Linked DNA regions of Lentimicrobium sp. L6. The protein of the gene in region 1 interacts with the protein of each later gene in a pairwise test. Links are inferred from orthologs where the notes say so. Each region holds a gene or a part of one and is shown on either strand. Other genes may lie near its edges.

Evidence for each region.
Region 2: the proteins of ftsZ (region 1) and rlmN interact in binary tests that used the Escherichia coli proteins (3 or more experiments, as listed by UniProt). The link is inferred for Lentimicrobium sp. L6 from one-to-one orthologs.
Region 3: the proteins of ftsZ (region 1) and HNS38_RS00165 interact in binary tests that used the Escherichia coli proteins (3 or more experiments, as listed by UniProt). The link is inferred for Lentimicrobium sp. L6 from one-to-one orthologs.

The regions. Positions count from the first base shown.
Region 1 is NZ_JABKCA010000022.1:17,847-25,864, forward strand. What follows is about bases 1,063-3,986. They hold ftsZ (cell division protein FtsZ), read left to right. Parts: upstream 1,063-1,717; coding sequence 1,718-3,256; downstream 3,257-3,986. Other genes in these bases: ftsA (cell division protein FtsA), read left to right, coding at 1,063-1,579; HNS38_RS07425 (GatB/YqeY domain-containing protein), read left to right, coding at 3,838-3,986. In the rest of the region: HNS38_RS07410 (cell division protein FtsQ/DivIB), read left to right, coding at 1-281; more of ftsA, read left to right, coding at 287-1,062; more of HNS38_RS07425, read left to right, coding at 3,987-4,293; HNS38_RS07435 (YgeY family selenium metabolism-linked hydrolase), read left to right, coding at 4,852-6,039; knotted carbamoyltransferase YgeW, read left to right, coding at 6,214-7,401; hydA (dihydropyrimidinase), read right to left, coding at 7,369-8,018. UniProt on the Escherichia coli protein: Essential cell division protein that forms a contractile ring structure (Z ring) at the future cell division site. The regulation of the ring assembly controls the timing and the location of cell division.
Region 2 is NZ_JABKCA010000037.1:29,298-35,703, reverse strand. The notes cover bases 348-3,341. They hold rlmN (23S rRNA (adenine(2503)-C(2))-methyltransferase RlmN), read left to right. Parts: upstream 348-1,319; coding sequence 1,320-2,363; downstream 2,364-3,341. Other genes in these bases: HNS38_RS10670 (TlpA family protein disulfide reductase), read right to left, coding at 3,113-3,341; HNS38_RS10675 (hypothetical protein), read left to right, coding at 2,650-3,039; HNS38_RS10685 (ferredoxin--NADP reductase), read left to right, coding at 643-1,320; HNS38_RS10690 (hypothetical protein), read right to left, coding at 348-465. Outside these bases: more of HNS38_RS10690, read right to left, coding at 1-347; more of HNS38_RS10670, read right to left, coding at 3,342-3,712; HNS38_RS10665 (hypothetical protein), read left to right, coding at 4,046-4,258; HNS38_RS10660 (alpha/beta fold hydrolase), read right to left, coding at 4,342-5,139; ribE (6,7-dimethyl-8-ribityllumazine synthase), read right to left, coding at 5,304-5,765; HNS38_RS10650 (bifunctional 3,4-dihydroxy-2-butanone-4-phosphate synthase/GTP cyclohydrolase II), read right to left, coding at 5,848-6,406.
Region 3 is NZ_JABKCA010000001.1:24,776-31,149, forward strand. Bases 3,066-6,027 are described here. They hold HNS38_RS00165 (rod shape-determining protein), read right to left. Parts: upstream 5,077-6,027; coding sequence 4,054-5,076; downstream 3,066-4,053. Other genes in these bases: mreD (rod shape-determining protein MreD), read right to left, coding at 3,066-3,155; mreC (rod shape-determining protein MreC), read right to left, coding at 3,155-4,039; purH (bifunctional phosphoribosylaminoimidazolecarboxamide formyltransferase/IMP cyclohydrolase), read right to left, coding at 5,092-6,027. In the rest of the region: twin-arginine translocase subunit TatC, read right to left, coding at 31-891; HNS38_RS00145 (prolyl-tRNA synthetase associated domain-containing protein), read right to left, coding at 950-1,447; HNS38_RS00150 (TlpA disulfide reductase family protein), read right to left, coding at 1,523-2,647; more of mreD, read right to left, coding at 2,658-3,065; more of purH, read right to left, coding at 6,028-6,374. UniProt on the Escherichia coli protein: Forms membrane-associated dynamic filaments that are essential for cell shape determination. Acts by regulating cell wall synthesis and cell elongation, and thus cell shape.

The DNA.
Region 1 (8,018 bases):
CCCAAATATATAAATCACTTTACGAACTTGCTGAAGCCATTCATAAAGATGCCTTTTTAGAAGCTTTAATAGATCAGATTTACGTGAATAAAAATGGACAAGTGGAACTGACTCCAAAATTAGGAGTTAAAAACATTGAGTTTGGGGACATCAATGATATAGATAAAAAGCTAAAAAATCTGAAGGCTTTTTATGTTAATGGAAAAGACAGAATTGATTGGCAAAAGTATAAGTCCATCAATATTAAATATGATAATCAAATAGTGTGTAGTAAAAAATAATAGTCATGGAATCAAAAGATGTAATCATTGTAGGATTAGACATTGGTACCACCAAAATTGCGGCCATAGTCGGGAGAAGAAACGAGCATGGAAAGATTGAAATTCTAAGCTCAGGAAAATCCGAATCAATTGGCGTAAAAAGAGGAGTGGTTTCCAATATTGAAAACACCGTTCAAAGCATTCAAAAAGCAGTGGTAGAAGCCGAAGCAAAATCGAATGTACAAATTGAATATGTAAATGTAGGTATAGCAGGACAGCATATCAAGAGTCTTCAGCACCGTGGAAATATCATCAGAAAGAATATTGACGATGAAATTAGCCAAGAAGATGTAGATCAACTAATGGATAATATGCGTAATCTGAACATGAGTCCAGGTGAAGAAATTATCGATGTCATTCCTCAGGAATATATTATCGATAACGAAGCAGGCATTAAAGAACCTGTGGGCATGTTGGGAAACTCATTAGAAGCCAATTTCCATATCATCATTGGACAAACCACCGCTGCTAAGAACATATACAAATGTGTAAAGAAAAGCAATTTAGACATTGTAGATCTAATATTAGAGCCTATCGCCAGTGCCAGAGCAGTATTGAGTGATGAGGAAACAGAAGCCGGAGTTGCCTTAGTAGATATTGGAGGTGGAACGACCGACATTGCCATTTTCCACGATGGAATCATTCGTCATACAGCCGTTATCCCTTTTGGAGGCGATGTAATTACGGAGGATGTTAAAGAAGGATGTTCTATCATTAAGAAACATGCTGAGGAATTAAAAGTAAAATTTGGTTCTGCTTTGTCGGACGAGAACAAAGAGAATGAAATCGTAGCCATCCCAGGCCTCAGAGGAAGACCTCCTAAAGAGATTACCTTAAAAAACCTAGCCAATATTATTCAGGCTCGTGTGGAAGAAATCATAGAACATGTGTATTGGGAAATCAAAAACTCAGGATACGAGAATAAGCTGATCGCTGGTATCGTATTAACCGGTGGAGGATCCCAACTCAAACATCTGGTCCAACTCACCGAGTTTATAACCGGCATGGACACCAGAATTGGTTATCCAAACGAGCATTTGGCCGATGGTTCTCCAGAGGAATTATCAAGTCCAACCTATGCTACTGGTATTGGATTAGTTATTGAAGGATTTCAACGCTACGATGTAGAAAGTAGAAAAGAAAATTTCAAGATGAAAAACGATAAAGGAAAAGAAGAAGTTCCTGTGTCTTCCCCAAAAAGAAGATTTTTAGACAAAATCACCGACTTCTTCGATCAGGATAATAACGAAATCGTGTAAATCTTTTTAGACTATCGAAATACTACACACGCATTGATAGTCGAGGATTATCAACATAGATTTTGTTAATAAAAGTTATTAATTTCCACTAATGAAGGAATTAGCGTTTATACATTAGTAAAATAAAATGAGAGGATTATGTTAGCATTTGATTCACCAAAAGATCAGTCATCCATAATAAAAGTATTAGGGGTAGGCGGAGGCGGCGGAAACGCTGTAAACCATATGTTTAGTCAAGGAATTCAAGGTGTAGATTTCATCTTGTGCAATACCGATGCACAAGCTTTGGAATGCAGCCCAATTCCAACAAAAATACAGCTGGGTACCAGCTTAACAGAAGGTCGAGGCGCCGGCTCAAAACCAGAAGTTGGTCGCAATGCTGCCATCGAAGATATCGAAAAGATTAAAGAGGTACTGGAGGTTAACACCAAAATGTTGTTTATAACAGCTGGAATGGGTGGTGGCACGGGTACTGGAGCAGCTCCCGTTATTGCACAGGCCGCCGCAGAATTAGACATACTCACCGTGGGTATTGTTACTATTCCTTTTGGTTTCGAAGGCAGAAAGCGTAAGCAACTGGCAGAAGCAGGTATCACTGAAATGAAAAAATACGTGGATACCATTCTTATTATCAGCAACGATAAATTAAGAGAGCTCCATGGCAATTTAAAACTATCTGAAGCATTCAGCCGTGCTGACAACATTCTTGCAACTGCCGCAAAAGGTATTGCAGAAATTATCACTGTCACTGGATACATCAACGTGGATTTTGAAGATGTGAAAACAGTAATGAAAGACAGCGGTGTTGCTATCATGGGTGCTGGAGTAGCCGAAGGCGAGAACAGAGCTATGGAAGCAGCTGAAATGGCATTGAATTCACCATTATTGAATGATAATGATATTCATGGCGCCAACAATATGCTTCTTTACATTGCTACTGGTACAGATAGCGAAATTTCAATGGATGAAGTATCTGAAATCACAGATTATATCATAGATCAAACTGGTGAGCAATGTGAGGTGATTTGGGGTAGTGGTACAGACAAAAATTTAGGTAATTCTATTTCTATCACATTAATTGCAACAGGTTTTGATAGAGAAGGAATGGCGACTAAGGAAGAGTCAACAGCAAAAACTGTTACACCTTTAAACGCAGAAGTTCCGGTAACAAAGCCACAAGAAGTCCAAGCCACAGCAACTTCTCAAACTATTGATGCACCAACATTAATGTTAAAGAAAGAAGAAGAGCCCAAGATCGAACATCAGCTTTTTCAAGACTCTCAACCAAAAATGAGCACTCCTGAAACCAAGCAAAAAGAAGAAAAACAAGAAGAACCAAATATCATCATCAAAACACTAGGCGAAGATGCTCCAGAAGTTTCAGAAGTAAGCAATGAAAATGATATCAAAAATCCTGAGCCATCTAAAATTTCAGAAGAAAGTGAAAGAAAACTATCTGAAAGAGCTAAAAAACTCAGACAGCTATCCTATATCAATAAAAGCGGTAAAAATATTGATGAAATGGAGAACGTTCCTGCTTATAAAAGAAAAAATATACACATCTCACATACTGTTAGTTCACAAGAATCAGAAGTGGCTCGTTACTCCCTCTCAGATAACGAAGGCAACACTGAAATCAAAACTAATAACAGTTTTTTACATGATAATGTAGATTAATATTATAACATATAATCCTACCAACGACCCCTTATCAAAATATGATAAGGGGTTTTGTTTTGGCTTTTCTTTTGATCAAAACGTCTTTAAAAATATCATATTTGCTAAAATCAGACTAAGCCTATTCCTTAGATCATTAATCGCCGGTTGCATTTCTTTTTTATTCCTGAGACCTAGGGACGGCTATTTTGACATCTCTACTCATTTACCTTGGGCGCAGCCCAAGGTTGAAATAATTGACCCTTTCAGGGTCTTATGATTCTGAACAACTTTACAATCATGCTTTCACTAAAAGGCAGCTTTTATTTAATTGTAAAAAAAAGGCTGAAAGTCTTTGTTAAAAATAGCCATGGGCAGCGCCCATGGTTAAGAACAATAGTTATATTTAGGTCGTCCAGAAATTCAATTTAAAAAATTAATAACTCTGCCGACCACCTTCATGATTCAAGAAAGAACAATAATTAGATCATTTTTAAGTATTAAATAGATGTCATTTATTGATTACAAACATCGTTTTACGAAAACACACAAACAACATACCAATAAACGCCTCTTTTATTATCTTTGCAAAAAATAATAATATGAGCTTAGAAATTTTAATCAATAACGATATTAAAGCTGCCATGATCAGCAAGGACAAGAAGAAATTAGGTGCATTAAGAGCTATAAAAGCCGCTCTTCTTCTTGAGAAAACCGGAAAAGACACCAATAGTGGCGAAATCCCTGAAACAGTGGAGCTTAAAATTTTACAAAAGTTGGTTAAGCAAAGAAGAGAATCTGCTGATATTTTTACCAAACAAAACAGACCTGAACTAGCAGAAGATGAAGTTTACGAAGCCGATATCATTCAAGCTTACCTTCCTCAACAAATGGATGAAGCTTCACTCAGAAAAGAGATAGCAGAAATCATTGAAATCACAGGTGCTTCTAGCATGAAAGACATGGGGAAATTGATGGGAATGGCCAGTAAAAAGTTTGCAGGAAAAGCCGATAGCAAAACCATAAGTAGCTTAGTAAAAGAGCTTTTATTGGGCTAATATTTTTTGGCTAAAAAAGCTTAGTCCATTTAATAATTCCATATATTTGCAGCCGCAATTCGAGGTTTATCTTACTATTTGGCTTTTGCATATTTTTCAAGAGTAGAAACCAAGATAAATCCCCCCTAAAATTGCAGCACAGAAATCGGGATGTGGCGCAGTTGGTAGCGCACTTGACTGGGGGTCAAGGGGTCGCAAGTTCAAGTCTTGTCATTCCGACATAAATTCAAAAAGAGTTATAGATTTATTCTATAGCTCTTTTTCTTTTTCACTCTATTTTGATAAAAAACTATTAGGGCGGAATAAGTGAGATTTATTTTGTTTTCCCAGTAACAACAACTTATAAACAAGGCGATTTTTTCTAAACCTATCTATCAAACAATCAGACCTTCATACCCAATAATTTCTTATATTTACAAGGAAGTATCTATTACCAATTACAAAGCAAGCCTGCTTGTATTTTGAATGAATGAAATATTCTATAAGTATTCGTACTTATTCACCATATTCATTTTCAAAATCCATGGTAGATACTAAAAACATTTTAATTCTAGTTATATGCAAAACACAATAGAACAAATAAAATCCTTATCAGAGAAATATCGAGATTATACCGCAGAGAATCTTTCTAAGCTGGTTAAAATAAAGTCTTTAAGCACGCAGGAAAAAGAAGTTCAGCTCGAACTCAAACGACAAATGGAGGAGGCTGGGTTTGATGAAGTGAGGATAGATGGCCTAGGCAATGTGATAGGAAGAATTGGTAATGGAAGCACAATATTAGCTATCGATGGTCACATGGACACAGTGGATAATGGAAATCTGAGTAACTGGGATTTCGATCCTCTCGGCGGGGAGATAAAAGATGGATATGTTCATGGCCGAGGCACCGTTGATCAAGAAGGAGGCCCTGCGGCTTTTGTTACTTCTGGAAGGATTTTAAAAGAACTTGGCTTCGATAAAGATTTGACTATATACTTTGTAGGAAGCGTAATGGAGGAAGATTGCGATGGACTATGCTGGAAATATTTGGTAGAAGAGGAAAAAATAAAACCCGACTTCGCCATCAGCACTGAACCTACCAATCTAAATATTTATCGTGGACATAGAGGAAGAATGGAAATGCATGTGAGTTTCTATGGAGTTTCTTCCCACGGCTCGGCTCCCGAAAGAGGCAAAAACGCCATTTATTTGGCTTCAAAAGTGGCTCTTGAAATTGAAAAGCTCAATGAACGATTGGCCTACGATGAGTTTTTAGGGAAAGGAAGCGTGACCATCTCTGAATTTGTTTCTGAAAGTCCATCACTATGCGCAGTTTCTGATTTTGCCAGATTACATTTAGATCGCCGCCTCACTTGGGGAGAAACTAAAGAATCTGCTGTAAAAGAAATTGAAGACCTTCTAGAAGGATTAAATGCCAAAGTTGAAGTATTAGACTATTCGGAGGAGGCCTATACTGGATTAACCTACGGCATGGAGAAATATTATCCAACCTGGAAAATCCCAGAAGACCATCAAGTGGTTCAAACGGGTGTACAAGCTTATGAGGCACTTTATGCCAAAAAACCAAAAGTCGACAAGTGGACCTTCTCAACCAATGGAGTAGTTATCAATGGCATATACAAAATTCCAATGATAGGTTTTGGTCCTGGAAACGAAGTTCTGGCTCATGCACCAAATGAAAAAGTGGCCATCAACGATTTAGTGATAGCCTCTGCATTTTACGCCGCATTTGCTTATAAGCTTTAAATCTTGAACAAAAACAGATTCCACTCAAAGAAATCGCAAAGAACTTTCGCAAAGAACGCATAAGAAAAAAAAGAGAAATGATTAGTCAGAATTGAATTTTTAAAAATTAAACATCAAACCTCTTAACCTTTATCAACTGATATCTATTCACTGTTAACTATTAACTTTTAAAATATGAACATACAAGACAAAATTAAAACCCTAGCTCAATTAGACACCGATCTATTCGGAAAAGACTTCTTATTAACCTGGGAAAAAAGCGACGATGAATTAAAAGCTATATTAGAAATTGCTGCCATTTTAAAACAAATGCGTGATGAGAATATCTCTCCAAAAGTATTCGACTCTGGTTTAGCCGTTTCCATATTTAGAGACAATTCCACCCGAACTCGTTTTTCTTTTGCCTCCGCTGCTAACCTCCTCGGAATGGCCGTGCAAGATATGGATGAAACCAAATCACAAATCGCCCACGGAGAGACCGTGAGAGAAACCGCGAACATGATCTCATTTCTTACAGATGCCATTGGAATCCGTGATGATATGTACCTTGGGGAAGGCCATAAATACATGCGTGAAGTAGCCGAAGCTTTAGATGAAGGTTATGAAAAGAAAGTACTTCCAAACCGCCCAGGAATTGTAAACTTACAATGTGATATGGATCACCCTACTCAATCCATGGCCGATTTATTACATCTTAAAAATGAGTTTGGTTCCTTAGAGAATTTAAAAGGAAAGAAAATAGTCATGAGCTGGGCTTACTCTCCTAGCTATGGAAAACCCATGTCGGTGCCACAAGGAATTATTGCATTGATGACTCGCTATGGAATGGATGTGGAATTGACCTATCCTGAAGGCTATGATTTAATTCCTGAAATCGTGGATATTGCGAAGGACAATGCGGAGAAAAGTGGTGGTTCTTTTAAAGTAAGTCATGATATGTCCAAAGCCATGAAAGATGCAGATATTGTATATCCTAAAAGTTGGGCACCTTTCCATATTATGCAAGAGCGTACAGAGTTATTGAAAAACAAAGACGTTGAAGGCTTAGAGAAATTGGAGCAGAAAGCTCTAGAAAATAATGCCAAGTTCAAAGACTGGGAGTACTCTGAGGAAATGCGCAAAACCACAAAAGATGGGGATGCTTTATATATGCATTGTCTGCCAGCAGATATTTCTGATGTTTCTTGTAAAGATGGAGAAGTAGAAGCAGAAGTATTTGAGAAATATAGAATCAAAACCTATCACGAAGCGGGTTTTAAACCTTATATTATTGCTGCTATGATGTTTGCCAATAAATTTAAAAATCCTGTCGCTGTATTGCAAGGAATTTTAGATTCTGGTGCCAAGCGGGTTCGCTTTTAGAGTTAGGGTCGTCGACCCGCTTTGCGGGTTGACGACCCTAATATCAGCATCGGAGCCAATAGCTATTTGGCCTTTTTGAGGAAATAGGCCAAAGGTTTTGGCTGCATTGGTGGATGTGATAGCTACGTATTCTTGTAGTGTGATTCTATTTTCTAAGACTCCATGTTTATAGATAAGGTTTAATCTTTGCTCCACTCCTCTTGTGCCATTGGGAATTTTTCTGAAATCGTCTTTTCCCAATGCTTTTTGTTCTTTGGTAAATGGACAGTGATCTGTTCCTATGGTGGAGACCACTCCAGATTTTATGGCTGCCCATAAGGCTTCTTGATCTTCTTTTTTTCTTGGAGGAGGGCTCATGATAAAATTAGCTGCTGTTTCAAAATCTTCTTCATAAATAGAGTCATCATAGAGCAAATATTGTGGACAAGTTTCAGCTATCACTTGCTGACCTTTATCCTGTGCTGCAGCTATATAAACCAGTGATTCTTTGGCCGAAACGTGAACTATGTAAATAGGACAATCGGCTTGTGTTGCTAATTCTATAGCTCTTTTTACGGCTTGTGCTTCCCATTTTGCTGGACGAGAAATGGCATGATACTTCGGACTTCTTTTATTTT
Region 2 (6,406 bases), on another replicon or contig:
AACTTTATCTGTAAAATAGTATTTTATTCCTGCACCCAAATTGATCATAAAACGCCACACATCAGTAATATCGCCATTCGTAGCATTATAATATACTGCTCCAGCTTTAAAAGTACCAAAACCAATAAGCTGAGGATTAGATAATTCTACCCCTTTTGTTCCTCCAATAAGAAACATATGAGTTTGTATATCAAATTCTCTAGAAGGTAATAAGTCTATGTAACTAAAGTTTGGTCGCCATTGTGCATCTGAAGAACTAACTGCATAGGAAAGTTCCAGCATACTATGCCCACCAGCGTCGAAACCTAAGTGAAGGCCATAGTTTATATTGTCTTTTATCTTTAGGCTTCCTTCGTAGAAATTACTTTTTCCACCAAAGAAATATCCAACCATTGGAGAGAGTTCTACTTGTGAATAGGTGGATAAACCTGTAAATAGAAGGGCAATGAGTATTAGTTTTTTCATTTGAGTTTAGTTTTGATCCAGAACCTTCAGAAATAAAATGAAGATTTCTTAGCGTTATTTATAGCAAATATAAGGGTTTGAGGAATTAAAAATAATTTTAACAAAAAATAAAAACTTTAAGAACCATTGCTTCAAATTAGATTTCATGGGAATGCTACCTTTGCACAAATTTAATTTATGCATTACGCAGATAAACATAGCTTAGGTGAAATAGAATTATTCAAAGCAAAAGTGACCAGAATAGATGATTTAGGTGAGAATGCTTTTGTCTATTATTTCAAACGGTTTTTCGATTTTAAACCAGGGCAGGTGGTGGCTATTTCATTACAAAAAGATGAGCCTCCTAGGCTTTATAGTATTGCGAGTGAACCTAAAAATGAAGAGGTAGCTATTTTGTTTAAGGTAAAACCTGATGGTTTTTTAACACCTCGTTTGGCTGAAGTTAAAATAGGCGGCACCATATTAGTTAGCCAGCCTTTTGGGGCCTTTTATGGTAGTAAAGGAGCTGATTATTGGATAGCTGTAGGAACAGGAATTGCTCCATTTGTATCTATGCAAAAAAGTGGTTTAGCTCCTCAGAAGACTCTGATACATGGTGGGAGAGCTGAAAAATCCTTTTACTTTGATTCATTGTTTATTAAGGATGATTCATTGAAATATATTCCTTGTAGTTCTACCATGGAGAAGGAAGGCTTTTATAGTGGAAGACTTACAGAATACTTAAAAACTGAAGAGCTGGAATTAGATAGAACATTCTTCATTTGTGGTAGCTCTGAAATGGTGGTGCAAGTTCGAGATATATTGATAGATAGGGGAGTAGATTACGATAAAATCATAGCAGAAATATACTTTTAATGGTAAAAGAAAATATATTCGGTAAAACGAAAAAAGAATTACAAGAACTGGTTGTAGGCTTAGGTTTGGCAAAGTTTATTGGAACTCAATTAGCAGAGTGGATGTATAAAAATAATGCTCGAACATTTGAGGATATGCATAATATCTCTAAAAAGGCCAAGGCTTTATTAGATGAGAAATATCAATTGGAAAGAGTGGAGCATGGAACTGTACAAAAATCAGTTGACGGAACTAAGAAATATCTTTTTCATGTAAGAGGTAGCCATTTTATTGAGGCTGCTTTTATTCCAGATAGAGACCGTGCAACACTTTGTGTTTCTTCTCAAGTAGGCTGTAAAATGGGCTGTTTATTCTGTATGACGGGAAAACAAGGTTTCCAAGCTAACTTATCAACTGGCGAAATCTTGAATCAAATTTATAGTCTTCCAGAATTCGACCAATTGACCAATGTGGTATATATGGGAATGGGAGAGCCTTTTGATAATCTAGATAATGTTTTGAGAAGTATTGAGATTCTTACTGCTGATTATGGAATGGCTTGGAGTCCAAGGAGAATTACCGTTTCTACCATTGGTATCATTCCTGCAATGAAAACTTTCTTGGAGAAATCAGAAGCGCATTTGGCTATTAGTCTGCATTCTCCTTTTGAAGAGGAACGTAAAAAGATTATGCCCATAGAAAATGTATATAATCTACCGAAATTATTGGAAGTGATTAGTAATTTTGAGTTTGGTGGGCAAAGACGAGTGAGTTTTGAGTATATCATGTTCAAAGATTTCAACGATGGAAAAACTCAAGTTGACCAATTGGCCAGAATTCTAAATGGTATTAAATCTCGAATCAATCTAATAAGATTTCATCCCATTCCAGGAACTCCTCTATTGGGTTCCGATGATGAAACCATCCTCAAATTCCAAGCAGACCTTAAGAAAAAAGGCATCATGACTACCATTAGAGCTTCTCGTGGACAAGACATTTTTGCGGCTTGTGGACTTCTTTCTACCAAAGAATTGGTGAAACGAAAGGAAGAGGAGGATTTTTAACCTTTTATGGAATATCATTCTATATATTGCTCCTAATTGATCACTTTATTTGGCTTAACTCTTATTATTTCAGTAGTTTTTGCTGTATTTAGGTAATTCTATTTTCTAGTTTTTTTGACGAAGCGAAACATTGCGTTTATGATCATATTCGTAATCAGAGTCTTGCTATATGAATGAAATTTCTTTTGAGAAGTGTGTTTATTCGTTCAAAGAAAATATGGATAATAAGGAGTGAGAGCTATATTTTTCCTTAACTTTACTATGCAACACATTAAACTTTTAAATAATGAAAAAGAATATTTTACTATTGAGCATTCTCCTTATCGGCTTTGCTTTATTAACTAACTCTTGCAAAAAAGACGATGACCCAGAAACAAAAACATGCAACCTTATAAAGAGTGATACCCTCGATACGGATATGGGACTGGTCTTCACTGTTGTTAAAACTGGGGATGCTAATTGTACTAAAATCACTTATTCTATTGCAGGATCAGAACAAATACTCACTAATCCTACACTTCCATGGACCCTAAGTGCTTCAGGAGAAGCTGGAAGTACTATAGCGCTTACAGCAGATGCTACTACCACAAATGGAAGTATTTCTATTAGTATAACTGGGAATTCAGCTAGCTCCTCACTTTCTTTAAGTGAATCTTGTTCGCAGTATAACGATTGATGATATCATTTAGGGGTAAGAAGTCGAAATTTGATATTGGGTTTTGGCTTTTGGCCTCCATCAATTTGGGGTGTTACTTTATAAGTTCATCAAGTAAATCCCTTACTTTTTGGCTGTCCCATTTTTTATTTCCAGTTTCTTTCACAACGATGATACCTTCTTTATTTATAATATAGGTGGTTGGAAGACTTGTGCTAGAAAGTTGACTAGGTTCTTGATCTAGTGGGCGGTAAGATTTTAAATCCCAATTCTTGTCTTTTAAAAAATTTCTTGTAATACTTTGGTTTTCATTACTGATAAATAGAAAATATACTTTGTCGCCATAATCATTTTGCAATCTCTCAAAAGAAGGCATTTCAGCAATACAAGGTGGACACCAAGTTGCCCAGAAATTAATAAGAATGGGTTTGTCTGATAATTCTTTTAGTTGGATTTTTTGATTATCACCATTTAATAAGGTCCATTGATAATCAATAGGTGATAATTCACCATACTGATCGTCAGCTGAAACTGAAGGTGCAAAATTGGTTAATTCTTTAATGAATACCATGATGGGAGTTCGAGTAGCAGGAATTAAAAGGCCTGCGAATAAAAGAATAAAGAATATATCAGACACCCAAGCCCACCAAGATTTCTTCTTTTGTTTGACCCAGTATTTTTGCAAAAAATTCATGATTAGGTTTTTTTGCAAAAGTAGTATTATTCTTCTCTATTCCGTTTTGAAAATTTTTTAGAGGAAAATGAAATTATAAACAATAGAATGAGAATTGGTTCGTTAATTCTATGCCATTTTGTTTGTTTCTATTCAATTTCATTATGGTTATGCATTTATGTGTATGGCACTTAGTGAGTTGTGAAATATTTGAAAATAGCCAACTTTTTATTTATCAACATGTCTTGTGCATAACTCAGAAAATTTAAAACGATTTAGTTTTCTGAAAGATATCTTTTTTAATAAATTTGACACACACAAATTGAATACACATTACACCAAAACACAAAGAATATGAGTAAATTATTTGGCAAACTTTTCCAAGGGAAGGATTATACAGAACGTGGTAAGAAAATCATGACTATCCATAAGGGGAAATATACCACTTATCAAAAATACTTAGAAGTTAATCCAGCAATTGCAGAACAATATTTACAGTTTATTGGTAAACATCCAGACGCTGTATATATTCGTTGGGATAAAACAAAAAGTAAGTTTACGATGTAGTATTGTATATGTTTTTATAATAATAAGTATATTATAAGGGGCATAATAGAATGACCCTTAGGGTCTTTACTTAAAACAAGAAATTAACTGAAGCAAAATTCACAAAAACCTTTGATGGCGGTTGTAGTTTTGCTTTTTTCTTCTAGCCATCCCATATGTCCAGAGTTCCCTAAAATAGTAATTTGTGCTAAAGGAGCTATTGAAGCTTGAGCCAATGCATGATCAATAGCAATTCTACTGTCTTTCTTACCTAGAATAAACAATACAGGAACTTTTGAAAATGCTATTACATCCAAACGCATTGTTCTCTCTTTCATACCTGCTAAAGCAGCTATTATTCCTTTGGGATTCATGGCATTAGCCATTTCAATTTGATTCTCAATCTCCTTTTTAAACATTAACTGATTATTTTCCGCAAAAAGAGAAGGAATAAATTGATTGATGAAGCTCATTTTTTCTTGCTTTACTATTTCTATAGTCCGCTCTCTATTTTTTTTAGCTTCATCAGAATCCGCCATACTGTGGCTATGGAATAATCCAAAACCATTCAAGCGCTGTGGATACTTTTCAGCGAAAGCTAGTGTGGTATATCCACCCATGCTGTGTCCCACCATGATACATTTTTCAATGGTTTCGGCAAGTAAAACTTGTTCTACTATTTCGGCCATAAAGTCCATTCCATGACTTTTGCTCCATATTCCTGTTTCACCATGCCCTGGTAAGTCGATGCAAAGAACTTGATAATTCTTCGAAAGTTCCTCGGAGTGGTAATTCCACATGCCAAGGTCTTCCATAAATCCGTGTAATAATACGATGCATTCTCCCTGACCTTCAATTTGATAATTGATATTTTTATTTTGAAATATAATTTGTTTTTGCATGCAATAAATTTTGTGTAAAAATAAGGTTTTTCATTGTCATTGTAGGATAGCAATTTGAAGTTTTCAATCCTATCTTCGAATATTTGAACATTCTTAAATTAAAAAAAAACGCAAACCGAAGCTTGCGTTTTATAGCGTTGACTAGATAAAACTTCTTTAAATGTTTATATTTCATTCAATAAGTTAACCATCTCAATGGCTCCCATAGCTGCTTCAAAGCCTTTATTCCCAGCCTTTGTTCCTGCTCTTTCAATAGCTTGTTCAATACTATCTGTAGTAAGAACACCAAAGATAACTGGTAATCCTTCTGCCATAGAAACAGAAGCTATTCCTTTAGAAACTTCAGAAGAAACAAAATCAAAGTGAGGGGTTGAACCACGGATGACAGCACCCAAGCAGATAATGGCATCGAATCGACCAGTTTGAGCCATTTTTTGTGCTACCAATGGAATCTCAAAAGCACCAGGAGCCCATGCAATTTCAACATTCTCCTCATTGACATCGTGTCTTTTTAGCGCATCAATCGCTCCTTCTAATAATTTGCCACCTATAAACTCATTGAAACGACCTACAATAATACCAAATCGGTTATTTCCAGCTGTTAATTTACCTTCTATTATTTTCATTTTGTATATGTATTTATTTTTTTTTAATTAGCTTTTGCAAATGGCTGGTAGCTAGAAACTAATAACTTTTAGTTTTTCACTATTAACTTTTCACTTTCACATCCAAATTTCTAAGAACATGTCCCATCTTACTAGCCTTTGTTGCCATGTAAAAAGCATTTCTTTCATGGTGATTAGCTTCAATATGAACGCGTTCTACTACTTCGATTCCATAGTTTTCCAGAGAATGAACTTTATCTGGGTTATTGGTAAGTAAACGAACCTTTTTTACCCTTAATTCTCTAAGCATGTCTGCAGCGGCTTTATAATCTCTTAAATCTGGAGCAAAACCTAAAGCTTCATTGGCTTCTACGGTATCCATTCCCGCTTCTTGAAGTTTATAAGCTTTTAATTTATTATTGAGCCCAATTCCTCGTCCTTCTTGTCTTAAATAAATGAGAACACCATTGGAGTCAGCAGCAATACGTTTCATAGACTCGTCTCTTTGTTCACCACAATCACATCGATGACTTCCGAAAACATCACCTGTTAAACATTCAGAATGCACTCGCACTAACACAGCCTTTTCAGGATTAAAATCTTTTGAACTAACTGCAATATGTTCTTCACCATTATTCTTACTTAGAAATCCGTGAGCGATA
Region 3 (6,374 bases), on another replicon or contig:
ATATTAAATTTTTAACCCTCGCTTAGTTTGCTATCGACTTCTTTTTTTTTGTGCTCTTTTAGCCATAAATATGCTAAACTCATAAAGCACCATCAGTGGTAAAGTTACTAGTACTTGGCTAAAAACATCAGGAGGGGTGATTAAAGCAGAAAGAATAAGAACGATTACTAACATGTATTTTCTGTTCTTCTTTAGAAACTCAATGCTAACTAAACCTGCTTTTGTTAGGAAGAAAATAACAACAGGTAGTTCAAAAACGACTCCGACAGAGATGGTAACAGTAACTACAGTGCTGATATAGCTAGTTAAGGAAATGGTATTTGAAACTTCTTCGCTAACATGATAGGAACCAAAGAAATTCAAAGCCAGCGGGACGATTAAAAAGTAGGAGAATACTACTCCCGTAATAAATAGGAGGCTACAAACTAATACGGTTCCACCTGAATTTTTTCTTTCGTGCTCATGTAATGCAGGTTCCACAAATTTCCAGAATTCATAAATGATATAAGGAGCGGCCATCACTACACCAGCCATAAAAGAAATATACATATGGGTCATAAACTGTCCAGCCATATTTATGTTGATGATTTTAAGGCTGAAATCGGAAACACAGAAATAGTCGATATTGATAAGCATCCCCAATTTGCATAATAGTTGATTGGTAATGAAATCAGCTTCCTTAGGTGCTAGAATAATAGTATTAAAAACAAAACTCTTATAGATGAAAGCAACAATAGCTAGTAATATGATAGCTACTAGAGAACGCACCAAATGCCCCCTTAATTCTGTGAGATGATCCCAAAAAGTCATTTCTTTCTCATTGGGCTCTTCAGTCTTCGGTGAAGCTGCTTTTCTACCTTTATTCTTCTTTGTGGAGATTGTTTCGGCCATTCATTAAAATTTGAGCAAATATATTCAAATTAAGATTATAAATCAGTTCAATTTATGATTAGTATAAGTCGAGAAATTCATGTTCATTTCCTGACCAAATGAGGAATTTTTGAAAATCGGATTGGGAAATCTTTAATGAAGCAGTATTGTTATTAGGATGAAAACTTAAAAATTCACTATTCAATAAGTTTTTATCAAAGAATACATAAACATGATTATCATTATCATTAATCAACCCAAAAAGACTAACCGAACCAGGTTTAACACCTAGGTATTTACTCATTCTTTTTTCTGAGGCAAAGGAGAGTTTCCCTTGTTTTAATTTTTGTTCCAAATCACGAATCATGAGTTGCTGTTGGTGCTCAAAGATGACTAAATAATGCTTATTGCCTTTGTGATTTCTGAAAAATAAATTTTTACAATGGGTAGATTTCATTTGGCCCCAATACTTAACGGCCTCTTCAATGGTTGGAGTGGGAGGGTGCTCGTGTAACTCACATTCTATATTTAACTCCTTTAAAACCTCAAAAACTTTATTTCTATCGTTCAATTCCATCCTCTAAAAAATATAAAAAGCCGTCTTTTTATGAATAGTGTTTCATAAAAAAGACAGCTTTTTTGTAGTACAATATTATTTACCGAATATCTCGGCTAATTTTTCTCCAAGAGCTTTGTCTCTTAGGTTTTTCTCTAAAATAATTCCTTCAGGGCTTAATAGTATATTTTGTGGGATAGATCGAATGCCATATAATTTACCAGCGGAATTTTTCCAGCCTTTTAAATCCGAAACCTGTGTCCAAGTTAAACCATCGTCTTCAATAGCTTTTAGCCATTTATCTTTATCATCATCAAAGGAAACACCTAAGACATCAAAGCCATCAGCGTTATATTTATTGTAATTTTCAACAACATTAGGGTTTTCTTTACGGCAAGGGCCACACCAAGCAGCCCAAAAATCAACCAATACATATTTCCCTTTAGTGATTTCAGAAAGTTTTAATGGGTTTCCTTTTGTATCATTCATGGTGAAATCAATCAATGGTTGGCCTATTGCAGTCTTTTTAACGATTTCTATTCTTTCTGTTAAAAATATGCCAGGATTTGATGATTTTACTAAAGGTGTAAGTCCTTCGTATAAAGTTAGCATATCATCTGTTCCTAAGGCATCTTCACTATCCATTAATATCTGTGCTGCTGCAATATTATCAGCATTCTTAGTGATGAAAGACTTGATGTATTCTTTTTTTAAAAGTTGAGCACCATCATATAAGTCGTTGAGATGATCTTCGTTTTTAGCTTTTTCTTCATCAGTCATAGCACGATATTCGTTATAATAGTAATCTTGCCATAGCTCGTCATACTTGTCCATATTGGTTTTGGCTTCAGCAAATGCAGCTTGAATTTCACTACCTTTAATTTCAACCTTATCAATACTGTCTTTATGAAGGTTGATGCTATATGCTGTGTTTTCGAGAAACAGGGGGATTCCACCTCTATAAGCATCGGATACTAGATATACAAATTTGACATCTTCAGTACTTCCACTCATGTTGAATTTCTCTTCAACAATAATAGCTGAATCAATGGTTTCCCAACCATTTTCTCCTCTAACTTTGATAAAGGCATTTCCTTCTGTGACTCCTCTGAATTCGCCAGCTATTTCATAAGATTCTTGTTTCTGCTTAGCTTCGTTCTCACAAGCCGAGAAAATTCCTAAAGCAATAGCAAAAAGCATTAAATATTTAATGTTTTTCATAAGATTGAAATTATTGTTGTTTTTTATAAATAACTAGTTGTGATAAAAATATGGCAATAAAAGTAGCAAAACTACTGAGAATAATGCGATAAAAAGTATCTAAAAAATGGCTAAATCGAAAAACTTCTAAAATAAAGTAGAAAACATGGTGAATGAGAATAAGAACGATTGAGTAGCTGATGAACCAGCGAAAGCCTATATGACTTAAGCTATTACGTTTTCCTTCATCTACATCAGTAGTTTTGAAAGCGTATAATATATAGGGCTGTAAAAAGGCTATTAATACTGTTGAAGCAGCATTTAGCCCTGGGCTTTGTGAAAAAATATCAATACTGAATCCCAATAGGAAACCAGAAATTAATCGGAGCCATGCTGGAGTATTCGCCGGTAGTAGAATGATAAAAAGGACGTAGAAAGCAGGGTTGATATAACCAGAAAATTGAATATGATTAAAAACCAATACCTGAGATATTACCAGGGCAAAAAATATGAATATGCTTTTAAACATTATCTTTCATCCTCCAATGTTTTTTCTAATAAAATTTGCTCTTCATAGAACCTGTTTCGGATAATAGTAACATGTTTTAGGCTGCTAAACTTAGTAGATAGTTTCACGCTTATATAATAGGTATTATCGGATGTGTTTCGATGATAATCTTGAATAACTCCAAGCATGATCCCTTCGGGAAATATATGTGAATAACCACTTGTAATAATACTATCTCCAACTTTTATTGGAATATAGGTTTCAATACTATTGAATTGTGCAAGGTTTGGATTTTGACCATCCCATTGTAAAATTCCTAATTCATTATTGGTTTTTAGCTTAGAACTAATTCTAGTTTTGATATTTAATAAAGAAACTACGGTGCTGAAATCTTCTGATGCACTATAAACAATTCCAACTACACCATTAGGGCCTATGACTCCCATGTTTTCTCTCACCCCTTGTGCAAGCCCTTTATTAAGCATTAAATAATTTTTTTGCTTATGAATAGAATTGCTAATAGTTTTAGCGCCAATATATTCGAAAGCTAAAATATTGGTATCCTGAGGAAGGAATTTATTTTGAGTACTGTCCCACTTTATCAAACTGTCATTTACCGAAATAGTATCAAAAGCAATGAAGTCCCTATCTAGGAAAGATTGGTCCAATTGACTCCTAAGTCTTTTATTTTCTTCAACCAATTGCTCATTAGCTTCACCAAGATCGAAATAGTGAACTATACTTTGCCAACTACTAAAAGCTTCCCCACCCATTTGGTTGCTGGTATAGGAAAATACAGCAGATTGATGTCCATTAGAAACAACCATACTTAAGGCAATAAACTCAAGTATTAAGAACAAAAAGAAAGCGTAGTTTTTCCAGAGGAAATTAAGAAGATTCTGCATTAGGCCATCCTCTCTTATTTAATCAAGAATGTGAACTTATTAAAGTTTTTCAAAGCAATTCCAGTTCCACGAGCCACAGCCCTTAATGGATCTTCAGCTACATGAATAGGAAGCTTTGTTTTTTGGTGAATTCTAACATCTAATCCTCTTAACATAGATCCTCCACCAGCTAAGAATATACCTGTACTGAAAATATCTGCAGATAATTCAGGAGGTGTCATCTCTAAAGCATGAAGAATAGCAGATTCAATTTTAGAAATGGACTTATCTAAAGCATGAGCTATTTCAGAATAATTCACATAAATCTCCTTAGGAATTCCCGTTAGCATATCTCTACCATGAACGGCATAATCTTCAGGTGGGTTTTCAATCTCTGTAGAAGCAGCTCCTACATGGATTTTAATTTGCTCTGCAGTACGTTCTCCAATAGTGATATTATGTTGCTTACGCATATAGTCGATGATGTCCATATTGAAATCATCACCAGCTACTCGAATAGACTTGTTGTTTACAATTCCACCAAGTGCAATAACGGCAATTTCACTCGTTCCCCCCCCGATATCAATAATCATGTTTCCGGTAGGTTCCATCACATCAATTCCTATTCCAATAGCAGCAGCCATAGGCTCATGAATCAATTTCACTTCTTTGGCTCCTGCTTGTTCAGCGCTGTCTTTTACAGCGCGTTCTTCTACTGGTGTAATTCCAGAAGGAATGCAAATCACCATTTTTAAAGAAGGCTTGAACCATCTAGATGGAGCTTTTGTCATTTTGATCATTTCTTCGATCATATATTCTGCTGATTCAAAATCAGCAATTACACCATCTCGGAGCGGACGTATCGTTTTTATATTTTCATGAGTCTTACCATGCATCATTTGGGCTTTTTTACCCACTGCAATAATTCGACCTGTATTTCTTTCAATGGCAACTATGGAGGGCTCGTCAACTACTACCTTGTCATTATATATGATAATGGTATTGGCAGTTCCTAAGTCGATAGCCAACTCTTGTGTTAAGAATGAGAATATACCCATTATATCTTGAGTTTATTAATGTTTAAAATGTCTATTTCCTGTAAATAGCATACTCATATTGTTTTGATTACAATAATCAATGCTATCCTGATCTCGCACTGATCCACCAGGTTGAATCACCGCTTTAACACCTGATTGATTTGCTATCTCTACTGAGTCAGCAAACGGGAAAAAAGCATCTGAAGCCAATACAGATCCTTCTAAATCTAAATTGAAGGCTTCAGCTTTTATAATCGCTTGTTTTAAGGCATCAACTCTACTTGTTTGACCTGTTCCACTACCAATCAACTGTTTGTTCTTCACCAATACAATAGCATTTGATTTGGTATGTTTCACTATTAAGTTAGCAAATACCAAATCCTCAAGTTCTCTGATGCTTGGAGCCTGTTCTGTGATTACTTTCGTATCCTCTTTTGTCTCACTAACATCATCGGAACCTTGTACTAAAGTACCATTTAAAATTGATTTATAGATTTTTGTTGGAAAATCATAAGAATCAGCTTGTAAAATTATTCTATTTTTTTTGCTTTTCAGCACTTCTAATGCATTTTTTTCATAAGAAGGGGCAATTATTATTTCGAAAAATAGTTTATTGACAGCTTTAGCCGTTTCTTCATCCACTTCTTTATTACAAGCCAGCACACCACCAAAGGCCGAAATAGGGTCGCCAGCTAATGCTTTATTCCAGGCTTCAGATAAGCTTTTGTCGGAAGCCAATCCACAGGCATTGGTATGTTTTAGAATGGCAAAAGTTGGTTCGTCAAATTCTGATATTAATTTAATTGCTGCATCTAAGTCTACTAAGTTGTTGTAAGAGATGGCTTTACCATGGAGTTGAGAAAATACTTTTTCTAAATCACCATAAAACATGCCTTCTTGATGAGGATTCTCACCATAACGTAAAACAGCACCGTTTTTTTGTGATATTTTAAAAGAAGGAATTTCTTCAGTACCATTAAAATAATTAAAAATGGCGGTATCGTAATGAGAAGAAACATTAAAGGCTTGAGCTGCGAAATACTTACGATTCTCTATGCTAGAAGCTCCATTTTGTTTCTGAAGCATTTTAAGAAGCTCACCATATTGATCCTGAGAAGGAATAATAATAACATCTTTGAAATTCTTAGCAGCAGCACGAATTAAACTAATTCCGCCAATATCGATTTTCTCAATAATTTGACTTTCTTCGTCAGCTGTAGCCACTGTTTTTTCAAAAGGATAAAGATCGACTATTACTAAATCGATGGCTGGAATATTATACTTCTCCAATTCTGCTAAATCTTCGGCTAAATGACGAC